Regions from separate parts of the Streptomyces sp. NPDC050546 genome, predicted to be linked through region 2. Evidence: riboswitches for the same ligand, from Rfam matches in the RefSeq annotation. Region 2 holds a riboswitch; each other region holds the start of a gene.
What was found. A riboswitch is a leader RNA that binds a small molecule or an ion and turns the genes downstream of it on or off. The one in region 2 is predicted to bind cobalamin.
Positions count from the first base shown of each region.

Region 1: it holds a riboswitch for cobalamin, as region 2 does, so the genes downstream of both, ACIBK5_RS14810 (prenyltransferase/squalene oxidase repeat-containing protein) here and ACIBK5_RS25460 (energy-coupling factor ABC transporter permease) in region 2, are expected to answer to the same signal.
Region 3: it holds a riboswitch for cobalamin, as region 2 does, so the genes downstream of both, ACIBK5_RS30260 (ribonucleoside-diphosphate reductase subunit alpha) here and ACIBK5_RS25460 (energy-coupling factor ABC transporter permease) in region 2, are expected to answer to the same signal.
Region 4: it holds a riboswitch for cobalamin, as region 2 does, so the genes downstream of both, ACIBK5_RS35170 (ABC transporter substrate-binding protein) here and ACIBK5_RS25460 (energy-coupling factor ABC transporter permease) in region 2, are expected to answer to the same signal.

Region 1 covers NZ_JBITGX010000005.1:230,776-234,700, forward strand. The annotation lists gene ACIBK5_RS14795 (helix-turn-helix domain-containing protein) at 1-165, shown strand, start outside; gene ACIBK5_RS14800 (SAM-dependent methyltransferase) at 184-999, opposite strand; gene ACIBK5_RS14805 (phosphotransferase) at 1,042-1,710, opposite strand; cobalamin riboswitch at 1,729-1,873, shown strand; gene ACIBK5_RS14810 (prenyltransferase/squalene oxidase repeat-containing protein) at 1,986-3,194, shown strand; gene ACIBK5_RS14815 (SCO2322 family protein) at 3,191-3,829, shown strand; gene ACIBK5_RS14820 (energy-coupling factor transporter transmembrane component T) at 3,852-3,925, shown strand, end outside.
Region 2 covers NZ_JBITGX010000010.1:197,413-201,337, forward strand. The annotation lists gene ACIBK5_RS25450 (MDR family MFS transporter) at 1-582, shown strand, start outside; gene ACIBK5_RS25455 (serine/threonine-protein kinase) at 845-2,272, shown strand; cobalamin riboswitch at 2,329-2,596, shown strand; gene ACIBK5_RS25460 (energy-coupling factor ABC transporter permease) at 2,626-3,327, shown strand; gene ACIBK5_RS25465 (energy-coupling factor ABC transporter substrate-binding protein) at 3,324-3,668, shown strand; gene cbiQ (cobalt ECF transporter T component CbiQ) at 3,674-3,925, shown strand, end outside.
Region 3 covers NZ_JBITGX010000013.1:214,765-218,689, forward strand. The annotation lists gene ACIBK5_RS30255 (ATP-binding protein) at 1-1,723, opposite strand, end outside; cobalamin riboswitch at 1,915-2,058, shown strand; gene ACIBK5_RS30260 (ribonucleoside-diphosphate reductase subunit alpha) at 2,181-3,925, shown strand, end outside.
Region 4 covers NZ_JBITGX010000018.1:94,034-97,958, forward strand. The annotation lists gene ACIBK5_RS35160 (ABC transporter ATP-binding protein) at 1-51, opposite strand, end outside; gene ACIBK5_RS35165 (FecCD family ABC transporter permease) at 48-1,154, opposite strand; gene ACIBK5_RS35170 (ABC transporter substrate-binding protein) at 1,151-2,152, opposite strand; cobalamin riboswitch at 2,212-2,335, opposite strand; gene ACIBK5_RS35175 (class I SAM-dependent methyltransferase) at 2,428-3,177, opposite strand; gene ACIBK5_RS35180 (MFS transporter) at 3,146-3,925, opposite strand, start outside.

The DNA of each region.
Region 1 (3,925 bases), on a different contig from region 2:
CAGTTGCCCGACGTGGTCTACCTGGAGCAGCTCACCACCGCGCTCTATCCCGACAAGGCGGCCGACATCGAGCGCTACTGGGACGCCATGAACCGGCTGGTGGTCGAAGCCGAGTCACCGGACGAGACTCCGACCATCCTGCACCGCATACTCCAGGAGACCTGAGCGAGGCCTGTCCGGGGTTCAGCGCTTGAGGGCGACACCGCCGTACTGGTGCACCTCCGCCGGCAGGCCCAGGGCCTCGGCGTCGGGACGCCAGCGCGAGCAGGACGTGACGCCCGGCTCCAGCAGCTCCAAACCGTCGAAGTAGCGGGCGATCTGCTCGGGGCTGCGCAGGATGTACGGGATCGAGCCGCCGTCGTTGTACTGCCCGATGGCCCGGAGGTAGTCCTCGCTGGTGTCGGTGGAGTCGTACTGCACCAGATAGCTGCCGGAAGGCAGCGCGTCCACCAGCTGCCGCACGATCTCGCGCGCCTCGTCGTGGTCCTCGATGTGGCCGAGGATGCCCATCAGCATGAGCGCGACGGGCTGGTCGAAGTCCAGCGTCTTGCCGGCTTCCCGGACGATCGTGCTCGGCTTGCGCAGGTCGGCGTCGACGTAGTTGGTGACGCCTTCCGGTGTGCTGGTGAGCAACGCGCGGGCGTGGGCCAGCACCAGCGGGTCGTTGTCGACGTAGACGATCCGGCTCTCCGGGGCCACCCGCTGGGCGATCTGGTGGGTGTTGTCCACGTTGGGCAGCCCGGTGCCGATGTCCAGGAACTGGCGGATGCCCTCTTCAGCGGCGAGATGGCGAACGGCGCGGGCGAGGAAGTAGCGGGCGGCGCGCGCCCCGGTCTCGATCCCGGGGAAGATCTCGCGGAAGGCGTCACCGGCCACACGGTCGACTTCGTAGTTGTCCTTCCCGCCCAGCCAGTAGTTCCAGATCCGCGCCGAGTGCGGAACCGAGGTGTCGATCTTGGAGAGCGGCTCCTGCTCGGAGTTCTCCACCTGCTCAGTCATGGACGCTCCTGCGTGTGGTCGTGGAGCTTCACGTTAACCGGTTTACCTCAGGGACAGGATCAACTCCTCGGCCGTGTCCAGCAGTTCGACCTCCTCCGGACTCATCGTCGGATTGGAGGCGCGGCGGCTCCGGGCCTCCGTCAGGGCGGGCCGTGTGAGCGGGGACGGGTCGGCGAGGAGGGCGGCCAGCATGGTGCGGGCGGCCGTGGCCAGGGGGTCGCCGGAGACCGCTGCCTGGGCGAGGACCACCGCCGAGGCCGCCCAGTCCAGCCCCGGGTCGCCCTCCTCCGTGTTGGACCAGTCGATGACGCGCGGCCCCTCGGGCGTGATCATCACGTTCTCCGGGTGGAGGTCCAGATGGAGGACGCGGGCCACCGGGTCGGTGGAGTGCAGGGCGGGGACGGTGTGCAGGTCGCGCAGGAGCCCGGCCAGGATCGAACCGGCCTCCGCCACCTCCAGCGTGCCCGCCAGGCAGGCCTGGAGCATGGTCGGGCCGGAGAGCCGTTCCATCACCAGGTCGGTGCGCGAGCCGGTCGGGCGGACGCGGGGCACCGGATAGCCGTGGGCGCGCACGTGCTCCATCACCGCGCCCTCCGCCGCCGCGTCTCCCCCGCCCTCCCGTTCGCGGCGCAGCACCCACATCTCGTCGATCTCGTACACATCGGCACGGCGGCCCGAGCCGAGGAGTCTTCCGGGCGGTGTGGTCGGCATGGGGCGAAGGTACTCTCGGCCGTTTTGCTACTTCCGGGTACAGTAGGCGGGTCGTCATCACCCGTACAGGGAGAAGCCGGTGTAATTCCGGCGCTGACCCGCAACCGTGAACCGCCCGCCGAGGCAGGCGGTGAGCCGGATCGCCCCGTACGGATCGTGACCGGCTCATGTGCCCGGCGCCCGCCGGTGCACGGCACCGTCGAGGTATACGGAGCCGAGCCGCCGGGGTGTCCCGTGCTGCCCGGCTCCCTCACAGGGAGAGGCACCCGCCGATCATGAACGTCCGCCGCAGCGCCGCCGTCCTGGCCGCCGCCACCGTGATCGGCGCCGCCACGCCGGCCGCCGCCGCACCGTCACCGACTCCGTCCCAGGCGTTCCCCTCCGCCCTGTACGGCGACAAGGACCCCAAGTTCGACGGCGTCTGGCGCCAGTCGCTCGCCCTGCTGGCCCAGGACACGGTGGGTGAGAAGCCGGCCGCCAAGTCCGTCGAGTGGCTGGTCCGGCAGCAGTGCGAGGACGGCGGGTTCGCCGCGTACCGGCCCGACCCCGCCGCCGCGTGCGACGCCAAGACCATGCTCGACACCAACGCCACGGCCGCCGCCGTCCAGGCGCTCGCCGCCCTCGGCGGACAGGACGCCGTCACGGACAAGGCCGTCGGCTGGCTGAAGTCCGTCCAGAACAAGGACGGCGGCTGGGGCTACGCGCCCGGCGGCGCCAGCGACACCAACTCCACGTCGGTCATCGTCGGCGCGCTCGCCGCCGCCGGTGAGAAGCCGGACCAGGTCGAGAAGGGCGGGAAGTCGCCCGACGACGCCCTGCTGAAGCTCGCCCTCCCCTGCGGTGGGGACGACGACGGCGCCTTCGCGTTCCAGCCGGACAAGAAGGGCGAGCTGACCGCCAACGCGGACGCCACGGCGGCCGGTGTCCTCGGCGCCCTGGGCAAGGGCATGGTGGTGGAGGCCGGGAAGAAGTCCGACGCCACATGCGCGGATCCGGCCACACCGCGACAGGCCGCCGACAACGGGGCCGCGTACCTCACGCAGACCCTCGCCAAGGGCGACGACCACCTCACCTCCGCCCTCGCCGGCGCGGACCCCCAGCCCGACCACGGCAACACCGCCGACGCGGTCGTGGCACTCGCCGCGCAGGGCGAGGCCGCGCAGGCCGGGAAGTCCGTGCGGTGGCTGGAGAAGAACTCCGCCGGCTGGGCCGAGCAGGGCGGCCCGGCCGCCTACGCCCAGCTGATCTTCGCCGCGCAGGCGACGGGCGCGAACCCGCGTGACTTCGGCGGCACGGACCTGGTGAAGCAGCTCAACGCGACGGGCCCGGCCCCGCAGGCCCCCGAAAAGACCTCGGCGGCCGACGAGAAGGACGACTCGGGGTCGGACTTCTTCGGCGTCTGGTGGTACGTCGGGGTCTGCCTCGTCGCCGGTATCGGCATCGGCTTCCTCTTCACCGGCCGCAAGAAGAAGCAGCAGTCGTGATCGGCCGGGCCGTTCTCCTCCTCCTGGCCTCGCTCCTGCTGATCGCGGGCGCGGGCCAGGCCCAGGCCGCCGGCTACCGGTACTGGTCGTTCTGGGACCGCGAAGGCGACCGCTGGGTCTACGCCACCCAGGGCCCGTCCATGGCCCGCCCCTCCGACGGCGACGTCCAGGGCTTCCGCTTCGCGGTGAGCGAGGACTCCGCCGAGGCGGCCCGGCCGCGCGGCACGGCCGACTTCAGGACCATCTGCGCGAAGACCCCCGCGCAGGACGGGAAGAAGCGGGTGGCGCTCGTCATCGACCCCGGCACCAAGGCGGACGCCCCCCAGGGCGAGACCCCGCCCCCCGCCCGGACGGCCTGCGCCCGCGTCTCCCCCGACGCGACCACGGCTGAGGCCCTCGCGACGGTCGCCAAGCCCCTGCGCTACGACACGAACGCCCTGCTGTGTGCGATCGCGGGCTACCCGGAGAAGGGCTGCGGAGAGCAGGTGGCGAGCTCCCGGGAGTCGACCCCGGCTGCGAGGAAGGACACGTCCGACGACAGCGGCCCGTCCCTGGGCCTGCTGGCGGGCATCGCCGTGGTGACGGCACTGGGGGCGGCGGCGATCTGGCAGGTACGGCGGCGTGACCAGGCTTAGCAGCGCGGACCGGCTCAGCGACGTGCCCTCCCACCCCCCGCGCCGGCCCCGGGCCCCTCTGCACCCCGGCGCCTGGTGGCTCTGGTCCCTCTCCCT
Region 2 (3,925 bases):
CTGGCCCTGTGCGGGGCGTACGGCTCGTACCTGCTCGCCTACAACCAGCTGTATCTGGCCCTGCCGGACGAGGTGCAGCGCGCGGCGGGCTCCCAGGCGCCGCTGTCCTGGCTGTTCGCCCTGTCCTCGGTGCTGGTGGTCTTCACTCAGCTGCCGGTGACCCGCTGGGCGGGCGACCGGCTGGACCTGCGCCGCTCCATGACAGCCGGACTGCTGCTGATCGCGGCCGGTTTCACGGTGGTGGCCGCGGCGCGCCCCGTCGGCTGGACGGGTGCCGCCGGGCTGCTGCCCGCCGCGGGTTTCGTCGTACTGCTCACCGTGGGCCAGATGCTGGTGGTGCCCGCCGCCCGCGCCTGGGTGCCCGACCTCGCCGAGGAGGGCCGGATCGGCCTCTACATGGGCGCGCTGTCCTCCGTCTCCGGCCTGATCGTCCTGGCCGGCAGCGCGGCCACCGGCTCCCTGCTCGACCTCGGCCTCCCGCCCGCCGTACCCTGGCTGGTTCTCGCGGCCGTCCCGGCCCTGACGGTGGCTCTGCTGCCGCGCCGGGAGGAGCGGCCGGAGGAGACGGACGAGACTGCCTGACCCGGCACGCACAGGCACCAGAAGACGACCCCCGGCGCCCCGAGGCTCGCGCAGGACACCCCCGGCAACCGCGCGCACCGCACCGTCACCCCGCCGGGTGACTCCTCCGCTCCTGGATTTCCGGGACCGTACCGTCTCTCTCCCCCGCTGCGGAGATCATGGGTCACGCGGCGCCAGTATCCTGGGTCGGCTGCGACGTTCCCCACCAACCCCCGCGTCAAAACGGGGAGTTCGGCATGCGGCGACGTACCTTCCCCCCTGCATGAGACGAGGACGAGTGCTGCTAGCGGGCCGCTACCGGCTGGATGTTGAGATCGGGCGCGGTGGAATGGGAGAGGTCTGGCGCGCGTACGACGAGACGCTCGCCAGAGCGGTGGCCGTCAAGCTGCTGCTGCCCCAGGACACCGATGTCACGGCGGCCTCCCGGTTCCGTCTGGAGGCCCAGACCGCCGGGCGTCTCAACCACCCCCATCTGGTCGGTGTCCTGGACTTCGGCGAGTACGACAACCGGCTGTACCTGGTGATGGAACTGGTCGAGGGCGACAGCCTCGCCGGGGTGCTGGCCGCCTCCGGCGCGCTGCCCGCCGAGCGGGTGGCCGATCTCGCCGCACAGGCCGCCGCAGGGCTCGCCGCCGCGCACGCGCAGGGCATCGTCCACCGTGACATCAAGCCCGCCAACCTCCTGCTGGACACCCACGGCACCTTGAAAATCGGCGACTTCGGCATCGCCCGCTTCCTGGACGACCCCGGCGCCGCGCTCACCGCTACCGGCCAGATCGTCGGCACCGGCCTCTACCTCGCACCCGAACGCGCCCTGGGCCAGCCCGCCGGTCCCGCCTCCGACATGTACTCCCTGGGGTGTCTGCTCTACCAGCTCCTCAGCGGACGGCCACCGTTCCAGGCGGACACCGCCGTCGCGCTCCTGCACCAGCACCTCGACTCCGCGCCCGTACCGCCCCGCGAGCTCGGTGTCGCCGGACTCCCGCCGGCCTTCGAGAACTACCTGCTCGGCCTGCTCGCCAAGCAGCCCGAGGACCGGCCCACCGCACAGCAGACCGCCGAGTGGTTCGCCGGTGGCGCCTGGCGAGGGCGGCCCGAGCCGCTGCCGGAGGCCGCGCCCCCGGTGACGTCCGCCACGCCCGGGCCGTATCCAGCCACCGAGACCCGCAACCCGGCCACCTACGCGCTGCCCGGCGCCCCCGGGCTGCGCACCGGCCGCACACCCCAGGCCGGCCGTTCGCGTCGCGCCGCACCCCGGGGCGGCGACGACAACCGGCGCAGAGCGGCCGCGACGGTCGCCGCGGCGACACTCTTCGCCGCCGCGATGCTCGCCGGCATGCTGTGGTTCTCGCCCGACGACACCGCGACGGAGGGCACGGAACCCGACGCGTCCCCGTCCGCGAGCAGCCCGGCCGCCACACCGTCCGCGGACTCCGCCTCGCCCCTCTCCTCAGCTCCGGCGGAGGACACGGATCCGGCCGCCACCGCGCCGGCCGCCGGCACAGTGGCCGATATCACCCCGTCCACCACCGCGTCTCCTCCCCCGACCCCCGTCGAAGTGAAGCCCAGCCCCACGACTCCGGCGCAGGAGACGGCCGCCCCACCGCGAAAGGCGGACAAACCCCAGCAGGAGAAGCCCCGTCAGACCTGGGAGGACGGGGACGACGATGACGCCGGGGGCGACGACTGAGCGGCCCTGCGCCGGTGTGCGAGCGGACGCCCCCTCGCGCGCCCCCTCGGGTGGCTTGTCATCGTCCTTATCTCGGCATTACTGTCACCACGCCTTGGTGAACGGGAAATCCGGTGTGATGCCGGTGCGGCCCTCGCCACTGTGAATCGGGAAGTCCGGCTCCAGCCCACACGGGCAGCCACTGGGTCCTAGGGCTCTGGCGCCACATTCCCGCCCTCCGGGCGGACGACGGGAATGTGGCGCCAGAGCCCTTGCCCCGGGAAGGCGGAGCACGGGCGGTGGTACCCGTCAGCCAGGAGACCGGCCAAGGCACGTCAACCATCCACGAGGTGCTGGAGAGGGTCTGCTGAGCCATGCACATAGCCGAGGGTTTTCTGCCACCCGCACACGCGGTCGCCTGGGGCGTCGCGTCGGCCCCGTTCGTCGTCCACGGAGTCCGGTCGCTCACCCGTGAGGTGCGCGAGCACCCCGAGAGCACCCTGCTCCTCGGTGCCTCCGGTGCCTTCACGTTCGTTCTGTCCGCCCTGAAACTGCCGTCGGTCACCGGCAGTTGCTCCCACCCCACCGGAACGGGTCTGGGAGCCATCCTTTTCCGGCCACCCATCATGGCGGTGCTGGGCACCATCACCCTGCTCTTCCAGGCGCTGCTGCTCGCCCACGGCGGTCTGACCACGCTGGGCGCCAACGTCTTCTCCATGGCGATCGTCGGGCCCTGGGCCGGATACGCCGTGTACAAGCTGCTGCGGCGGTACGACGTGCCGCTGATGGTCGCGGTCTTCTTCGGGGCGTTCTTCGCCGACCTGTCCACGTACTGCGTCACCAGCGTGCAGCTGGCACTGGCCTTCCCCGACCCGGGCAGCGGGTTCGTGGGCGCGCTCGGCAAGTTCGGCACCATCTTCGCCGTCACCCAGATCCCGCTCGCGGTGAGCGAGGGGCTGCTGACGGTGCTCGTGATGCGGCTGCTGGTGCAGTCCAGCAAGGGCGAACTGACCCGGCTGGGTGTGCTCCTCGCCAAGAAGCAGTCCGTGACCGAGACCGAGGCGGCGGCCCGATGAAGAAGAACACGAAGATCAACCTCCTGCTGCTGCTCGCGGTGGCCGCGCTCGCCGTACTGCCGCTCGCGCTCGGCCTCGGCGACCACAAGGAGGAGCCGTTCGCGGGCGCCGACGCCCAGGCGGAGACGGCGATCACCGAGATCGACCCGGACTACGAGCCCTGGTTCTCGCCGCTGTACGAGCCGCCGTCGGGTGAGATCGAGTCGGCGCTGTTCGCCCTCCAGGCGGCGATCGGCGCCGGTGTCCTCGCCTACTACTTCGGTCTGCGCCGGGGCCGGCGCCAGGGTGAGCAGCAGGCTCGGGAGCGGGACGCCGAGGAGCCGGCGGCCGAGAGGGCCTGAGCCGCGTGCTGCCGATCGACGCGGCGGCGCACAGCAGTCGCTGGCGCCGCCGCCATCCCGTGGACAAGGCCGTGCTCGGTCTCGGACTCACCGTGCTGGCCATCTCCCTGCCGCCCTGGCCGGGCGCGGCTCTCGTGCTCGTGACGGCCGTGTCCCTGCTGCTGGGGCCGGCCGGGGTGCCCGGCCGGCGGCTGTGGCGGGCCTACCGCGTGCCGCTGGGCTTCTGCGTGACCGGCGCTCTCACGCTGCTCGTCCAG
Region 3 (3,925 bases), on a different contig from region 2:
GCTCACGACCGGGGCCGGGCGGCCGCAGCACCTGCTCGATCAGCTCGCCGGCATCGGCCTCCTCCAGGTGGCTCAGCAGCCGGAAACCGAAGTAGGCCTGCAGGATGCTGTGCGGGAAGCGCGCCTTCATCTCGGAGCTCTCCAACAGCCCGAGCTTGTCCGCGTTGCCCACCAGACGGGCGAGGACCGCGTGGCACTGCGCCATGTTCCCTCTGTGCAGCCGCCTCCCCTCCTGGTCGCCGAGCCTGGCGCAGAGCGCTGCCCAGATCTGTTCCCGGTGCCACTCGGAGAAGGCGTTCCCGTTGGTGCCGTACTGGTCGGTGCCGGGCACCCTGACCCACAGACGTCCACCGGGGTGGCCCTCCGGGCCGAGCAGCTCGGCGCAGTCCACCTCCAGCTTGTCCTGGAGCAGTCCCACACAGGCCAGTGCGGAGACCACCTCGAGGGTGTCGCGGCGCTCGTGCGGGGCGAGCGCGACGTCCTCGCGCAGCCGGCCTTCGAGCAGGGCACGGCCCCAGGTGTCCAGCAGCCACAACCGGAGCGTGCTCCGGTCCCGGCTGCGTGTGTTCAGACGCTTCGGGTCATCGGTCGGACGGTCACGTTCCAGTGCACCGTGCCGGTGCAGTTCACGCGCGATCTGCAGATAGACGGGCGATTCGGTCACCTCCGCCGTCTCCACGATCCAGTCCACGCGACGCTCGTCCGTCTCCGGTACGGAGGCTTTGACGAATTGCAGCGCCTCCTCCTCGCTCAGCGGTTCCAGCTCCACGATCGCGGCGGGCGTGGTGTCCAGGGGACTGTGTGGCCGGGAAGCGATGACCACCGGGAGCCGCTCCTCATAGGCGCGTTCGATGGCACAGCGGATGATGTTGTCCCGGTTCTGCTGAAGGCCGCCGTCGAGAAGAGCCTCCTCCAGTCCGTCGGCGATGACGACCAGCTTGTCGTCGGCGAGCAGTTGCTGCCACACCCGCTCGATCTTGGTGCGGGCCAGAATGCCCTGCGGCGCCACCTCGGCGAAACGCTGCCTGGCCATGCGCTCGAAGTTCAGCTCGGTCCCGCCGTCGGCGTCCCGCAGCCGGATCGGCACGGGCACGGCACGCTGCTGGGCCAGTAGTTCGGTGAGCCGCACCAGGACGGCGGTCTTCCCCGTGCCGACACCGCCCACGAGCAGATAGGGCCGACGGGTGCCGCGCTCCCTCAGCCGTTGGGCGATGACCTGCGCGAGCTCCTCGCGACCCACGATCTCGGTGGAGTCCTGCCCGGCCGTGAGCACGAGCTTGTGCGGGTCCTTGCGCGCCTTCACGAGGTAGCGCCGTTTGTTCCAGCTGTACCACCAGAACAGGAAGAGCGCGGCGGCGACCGAAGCGGTGAGGGCCGGACCGACGAAGCGGACCAAGGCGTCGAGTCCAGGGTCCTGCTGCCATCTCTCGACCGTGGTCTTCTCGTCGGTGACCAGCATGTGCACGCCGGCCCCGATCCAGCCGAAGACCACGAGGGCGCCGACCGCCCAGACCATCCGGAGCACGTTGGTGTAGGAGAACCACCTGCGCCACTTCCTGGGCCGGGTGGTGCCGCGGCGGGCCTCGAGACGGATGGTCAGGCTGTGCCAGTAGCCGACGACGACGCGGCTGGTCCATCTCGCCGCCCGTCGCAGATCCAGGGTGGCCATCGGCGCGTTGTGCGGCCGCGCCTTGCCAGGTGTGCGACGGACGACCCTCGTCATGGTGAGTACTCCCTCCGAGGGCGATCTGATTCCCAGTACGGAGGACCCGCGGACGTCGGCACCTACTTCCATGGAAGCACTCCCGGCATGCCCCGCAACCCGATGGGGAAACGCCGGCAGGGCATCACTCTTCTCACCTGTCAGCTGACGCTCCGACACCAGCGCGACACAACATCTGGGGGCGTCACCCGAACCCAGCACAAGATGTATGCTCGTGCTCGCTGCCGCCGCAGGGGAATCCGGTGCGAATCCGGAACTGTCCCGCAACGGTGTACTTGTGCATGTTTCATGCACAAGCGTCAGTCCGAGGACCTGCCGACAGCGCACCCGGCCGTCCGGCCGGGGTGCCCTGACGTCCGGGCCTCGTGGAATGGGCCGGTGGACGCGACGCCGTGTGCGCTCGTGTGCTGCCCCCTGCCCTGCGCGAGGCCCCTTGCCGAGCGAGGGAGAGCCCCACGTGACCATCGCGCCAGCCGAACCGGTCTCAGCTTCCGAGAAAGAGCACGACGGTCCCGGTGCCGCGCTGCTGCGGACCCTGACCGAGCTGACCGCCGATCTCCCCGACGCCGACCCCGGCCGGGTCGCCGCCGCCGCGCTGCGCGGCCGGTCCGCGCGGGCGGACGAGACGGAGCTGCGCGAGCTCGCGACGGAGTCGGCCGCCGGCCTCATCTCCGAGGACCCCGCCTACTCCCGGCTGGCCGCGCGCCTGCTGACGATCGGCATCCGCGAAGAGGCCGCCTCCCAGGGCGTCACGTCCTTCACCGAGTCCGTCGCGGTCGGCCACCGTGAGGGGCTGATCGCCGACCGGACCGCCGAGTTCGTGCGCGTCCACGCCGCCCGGCTCGACGCGCTGATCGACCGGGCCGCCGACGACCGCTTCGGCTACTTCGGCCTGCGGACGCTGCACAGCCGCTACCTGCTCCGCCACCCGATCACCCGCAAGGTCGTCGAGACGCCCCAGCACTTCATGCTGCGCGTCGCCGCCGGCCTCGCCGAGGACGACACGGCACAGGCCGTCGACGAGGTCGCCGCGCTCTACGGGCTCATGAGCCGCCTCGACTACCTCCCCTCCTCCCCCACCCTCTTCAACTCCGGCACCCGGCACCCCCAGATGTCGTCCTGCTACCTCCTCGACTCCCCCAAGGACGAGCTGGACTCGATCTACGACCGGTACCACCAGGTGGCGCGGCTGTCGAAGCACGCGGGCGGCATCGGCCTCTCGTACTCCCGTATCCGTGCGCGCGGTTCGCTGATCCGCGGCACCAACGGCCACTCCAACGGCATCGTCCCGTTCCTGAAGACCCTCGACGCCTCGGTCGCCGCCGTGAACCAGGGCGGTCGCCGCAAGGGCGCGGCCGCGGTCTATCTGGAGACCTGGCACTCCGACATCGAGGAGTTCCTGGAGCTGCGCGACAACACCGGCGAGGACGCCCGCCGTACGCACAACCTGAACCTGGCGCACTGGGTGCCGGACGAGTTCATGCGGCGGGTGAACGCCGACAGGCAGTGGTCGCTGTTCTCCCCCTCGGACGTGCCCGAGCTGGTCGACCTGTACGGCGAGGAGTTCGACGCCGCGTACCGGGCGGCCGAGGCGAAGGGCCTGGCGAGGAAGACCCTGCCCGCCCGTGAGCTGTACGGCCGCATGATGCGTGCCCTCGCGCAGACCGGCAACGGCTGGATGACCTTCAAGGACGCCGCCAACCGCACCGCCAACCAGACGGCCGAGCCGGGCCACGTCGTGCACTCCTCCAACCTCTGCACGGAGATCCTGGAGGTCACCGACGACGGGGAGACGGCGGTCTGCAACCTGGGGTCGGTCAACCTGGGTTCCTTTGTCGACACATCGACCGGCGACCTCGACTGGGAGCGCCTGGACGAGACCGTCCGTACGGCCGTCACGTTCCTCGACCGGGTCGTGGACATCAACTTCTACCCGACCGAGCAGGCGGGCCGCTCCAACGCCCGCTGGCGTCCGGTCGGCCTCGGGGCCATGGGCCTGCAGGACGTCTTCTTCAAGCTGCGCCTGCCCTTCGACTCGCCCGAGGCCAAGGCGCTCTCCACCCGTATCGCCGAGCGCATCATGCTCGCCTCGTACGAGGCCTCCACCGATCTGGCCGAGCGCAACGGCCCGCTGCCGGCCTGGGAGAAGACCCGTACGGCCAGGGGCGTGCTGCACCCGGACCACTACGACGTGGAGCTGAC
Region 4 (3,925 bases), on a different contig from region 2:
GCCCTCGACATCGAGATCGGTCGCGGCCACCCCTGTTCCGATCGCGCTCATCCCACTCCTCGATCCGTGGACCGCCGGGCGTCCCGGCGCATCAGCCACAGGAAGAACGGCCCGCCGCACAGCGCGGTCAGCACGCCGACCGGCACCTCCATCGGCGCGGCGATCGTGCGCGCGGCGATGTCGGCCCACACCAGGAAGACCGCCCCGCCGAGCGCGGCCGTCGGCAGGACCCGGCGATGGTCGCCGCCGACGAAGAGCCGCACGATGTGCGGCAGCATCAGGCCCACGAAGCCGATCGGCCCGGCCGCCGCGACCAGCACGCCCGTCACGAGGGAGACCAGCACGAACATCCGGGCCCGGAACCGGGCCACGTCGAGGCCCATCGTCGTCGCGGCCTCCTCGCCCGCCAGCAGCAGGTTGAGGTTCCGGGACTGCACCATGAGGACACCGACGCCCAGCAGGGTCGCCAGGCTCGGCAGCCACAGCGTGCCCCAGTTGACGCCGCCGAGGCCGCCGAGGGTCCAGGCGAGCACCGCACGGGCCTCGTTGCCCCGGTCGGTGGTCAGCAGCAGCAGATCCAGCAACGCGGTGAGCACCGCCGCGATCGCCACCCCGGACAGCACGAGCCGTACGGAGGTGATGCGCCCTCCGGTCCGGGCGGTGCTGTACACGAGCAGCAGCGCGCCCAGAGCGCCCGCGAACGCGGCGGCCGACAGCGACACCGGCCCGAACACGCTCACCCCGAACACGATCACCGAGACCGCGCCCAGGGACGCCCCCGAGGAGACGCCCAGCAGATACGGCTCGGCGAGCGGGTTGCGCACCAGGGCCTGCAGGGCGGTGCCGACGACCGCGAGGCCGGCCCCGGTCACCACCCCGAGCAGCACGCGGGGTGCCCGCACGTCCAGCACGATGGTCTCGCGCGCTCGCGACCAGTCAGGCTCCGTCCAGCCCGCGCCCAGCGTGTGCGTCACGATGCCCCAGACCTGCCCGGGAGGCACCTGTACGGAGCCGATCGCCAGGCCCGCCGTGGCGGAGACGACGAGCAGGGCGGTCAGGACGAGCAGCGTGACGGCCAGGCCGGTGCGCCCCGTCCGCTGCCCGGGCGGCACAGGGCGTCGCACCGCGGGCGCCTCGGTGGCCGGCTGCGTCACCGGGAGCTCTCGGGGTGCAGCCCGCGCGCCAGGTCCCCGACCGCGTACGCGGAGCGGATGCCGACCAGGGTGGCGGTGAGCGGCAGGACGACGAACCGCTTGTTCTTCACGGCGGGCACATCGGCGAGGGCCGGCTGGGAGAGCAGGAACTTCTTCTTCTGCTCGACGCTCCCGGCTCCGGCGTAGTCGTAGATGGCGATGACCTCGGGCCTGCGCTCGACGACCTGCTCCCAGGAGACGTCCCCGAAGACATCGTCGAGGTCGGCGAAGACGTTCTTGCCGCCGGCCAGCCGGATGATCTCCGTGCCGAGGCTCTTGCCGCCCGCGGTGAAGGCGGTCTTGTCGCCGCTGTCGTACACGAACACCGGCACAGCGGATTCGCCCTCGACGGCGGAGGCCGCCTTGCCGACCCGGCCCTCCAGGTCGGAGACCAGTTCGTCGGCCCGGTCCGGGACGCCGAAGATCTCACCGACGGTGCGGATCTCGTCGTAGGTGTCCTTCATCGTCACCCGCTTCTTTCCGCAGTACTCGCGGTTGAGGTGGGTGTCGATGCCGGCGTCGGCGAACGCCTTGCGGGAGCGACCGTCGTTCTCCGCGAAGGCACTGCCGTAGCCGCCGTAGACGAGGTCCGGCTCGGCCTCCAGGACGGTCTCGAACGACGGCTCCTTCTTCGCCAGTTCCGGGATCGCCTCGTAGTCCTTGCGCAGTTCCGGCAGGACGGCCGAGTCGGGGAAGGCGGTGCCGACCATGCGGTTCTTCAGACCGAGGGCGAGCATCAGTTCCGCCGGGTGCTGGTGGATGGTGACGACCCGCGACGGCGGCTTGTCGTAGGTCGTCTTCACCCCGCAGTTGTCGACGGTGACGGGGAAGCCCGGGGGCGCCTTCGCCGCCTTCGAGTCCTGGGCGGTGCCGCCGGACGAGCCGCAGCCGGCGACGAGCAGCGCCGCCGACAGGGCGACGGCCAGCGCTGTGACCTGCCTGCGGGCAGGGGAGAACAGATGGGACACGTAGAGCCTCCTGGGGAGTCCGCGCTCCTCGGATCGGGCCCGCGACGGGTCAGTGTCCTGACTCCCGGATCGACGTTCCCCCTCGCCTTCCCGCGCTCGCGCGGTGGCGTGTCGAAGGGGTGCACTCCCCGGTCACAGTGGCGGGACCGTGCCGGACTCACACCGGCTTCCTGTCTCCCGTCGCGGCGATGACCTGGTGATAGTACGTTCCGCGCCGTCGCGGTCAACAGGGCGTGCGTGCCCGCCCCGCACGCCCCATGCCCACGTCACCCCTCGCGGACCGCCCGCAGCACCAGCCGCTCGGCGTTCTCGTCGTAGGGCCGGCCGTCGAAGCCACCGAAGACCTCCACGCCCCCGAACCCGGCCTCCTCGGCCATCCGCCGCAGCTCCACGGCGCTGTACACGAACCACACCAGGGTGGCCCGGGTCACCCGCTCGCCGCGCACCAGGACCCAGTCGCTGCGCAGCCGCGCCCAGTCGTCCAGCACCGTGTCGGTCTGCACCATCAGGTCCTCACCGTGCGTCACCACCTTCGGCGGGGTGACCTTGCGGGCCAGCAGCTCCTTGCCGGCCAGGTCCAGGACGAGGGTGCCGCCCGGGGCCAGGCAGTCGTACATGGTGCGCAGCACGCGCGCGTTGTCGGCCGGGTCCTCGAAGTAGCCGAACGACGTGAACATGTTGAGTACGACGTCGAAGCCGCCCGGCGCCTCGAACTCACGCGCGTCGGCCTGGACGTAGGTGACGTCGGTGCCGGTGTCCGCCGACCGTTTGCGCGCCCGGTCCAGCATGGCCGGGCTGAGGTCCACGCCCGTCACCTCGTAGCCGCGCCGGGCGAGCGGCACGGTGAACACGCCAGGGCCGCAGCACAGGTCGAGCACCCGCGCCCCGGGCGTGAAGGACAGCAGGGGAGAGGTGTCGAGAAGCTCCTCGGCCTGGGTGTGGCGCTGCTCGGAGAAGAGGAAGTCGTGGAACTCCGTCCAGAAGTCATCGTCCTGGAACCCGCCCGTCCGTGTCATGCGGCTTCAGTGCTCCTTCTTCGTCGAATGGGACCTGCTTCAGCCGCTCGCCGTGCCTGCGCAGCAAGAGCAGGAGAGGGGGAATTAGCAGACATTGCGCGGCGGCCAGCAGCCAGAACCAGCCGGTGTGCCCGGCGCGTTCGCCGAGGCCGTAGAGCTGCCCGCCCAGCACGCCGCTCGCGCAGGCGCCGAGACCGGCGGCCAGCCGCTGCTGACCGAAGACCACGGCGTCGGAGCGCGGGCTGCGGCGCAGCGCCTCCAGGTCGTTCTTCAGGAACAGCACGATGTCGCCCAGGGTGATCAGCGCACCGCCCGCCAGCAGAGCGGCCCGGCTGCCGATCGCCAGCACGGCCAGTCCGGCCGCCAGCCCCGCGAACCCGACGGTCAGCGCGAGCGCGTAAGGCATCCGCCGGATCAGCCCGGAGGCGAGCGGCTGGACGACGATGACCAGCGTGAAGCAGAGCAGCAGGACCAGGCTGTAGAACTCGCTGGAGGCACGCTCGACCGCGTAGATCGCCAGAAAGTGCTGGAAGTGGAAGTACAGATAGAACGCCAGCGCGTTGGCGGCGAACGGCAGGACGGCCACCCCGGCCAGCAGCCCCTGCCGGGTGGCCTCCGTGCCGGGGGGTCGCTCCCCGGCGGCGGGCAGCCCGGCGTGGCCCGCCGTGACCGCGAGGAACAGCGCCGTGACGGCCGCGAACAGCCAGCCGGGCGAGGACAGCACGAACGGCCCGGCGATCAACGGTCC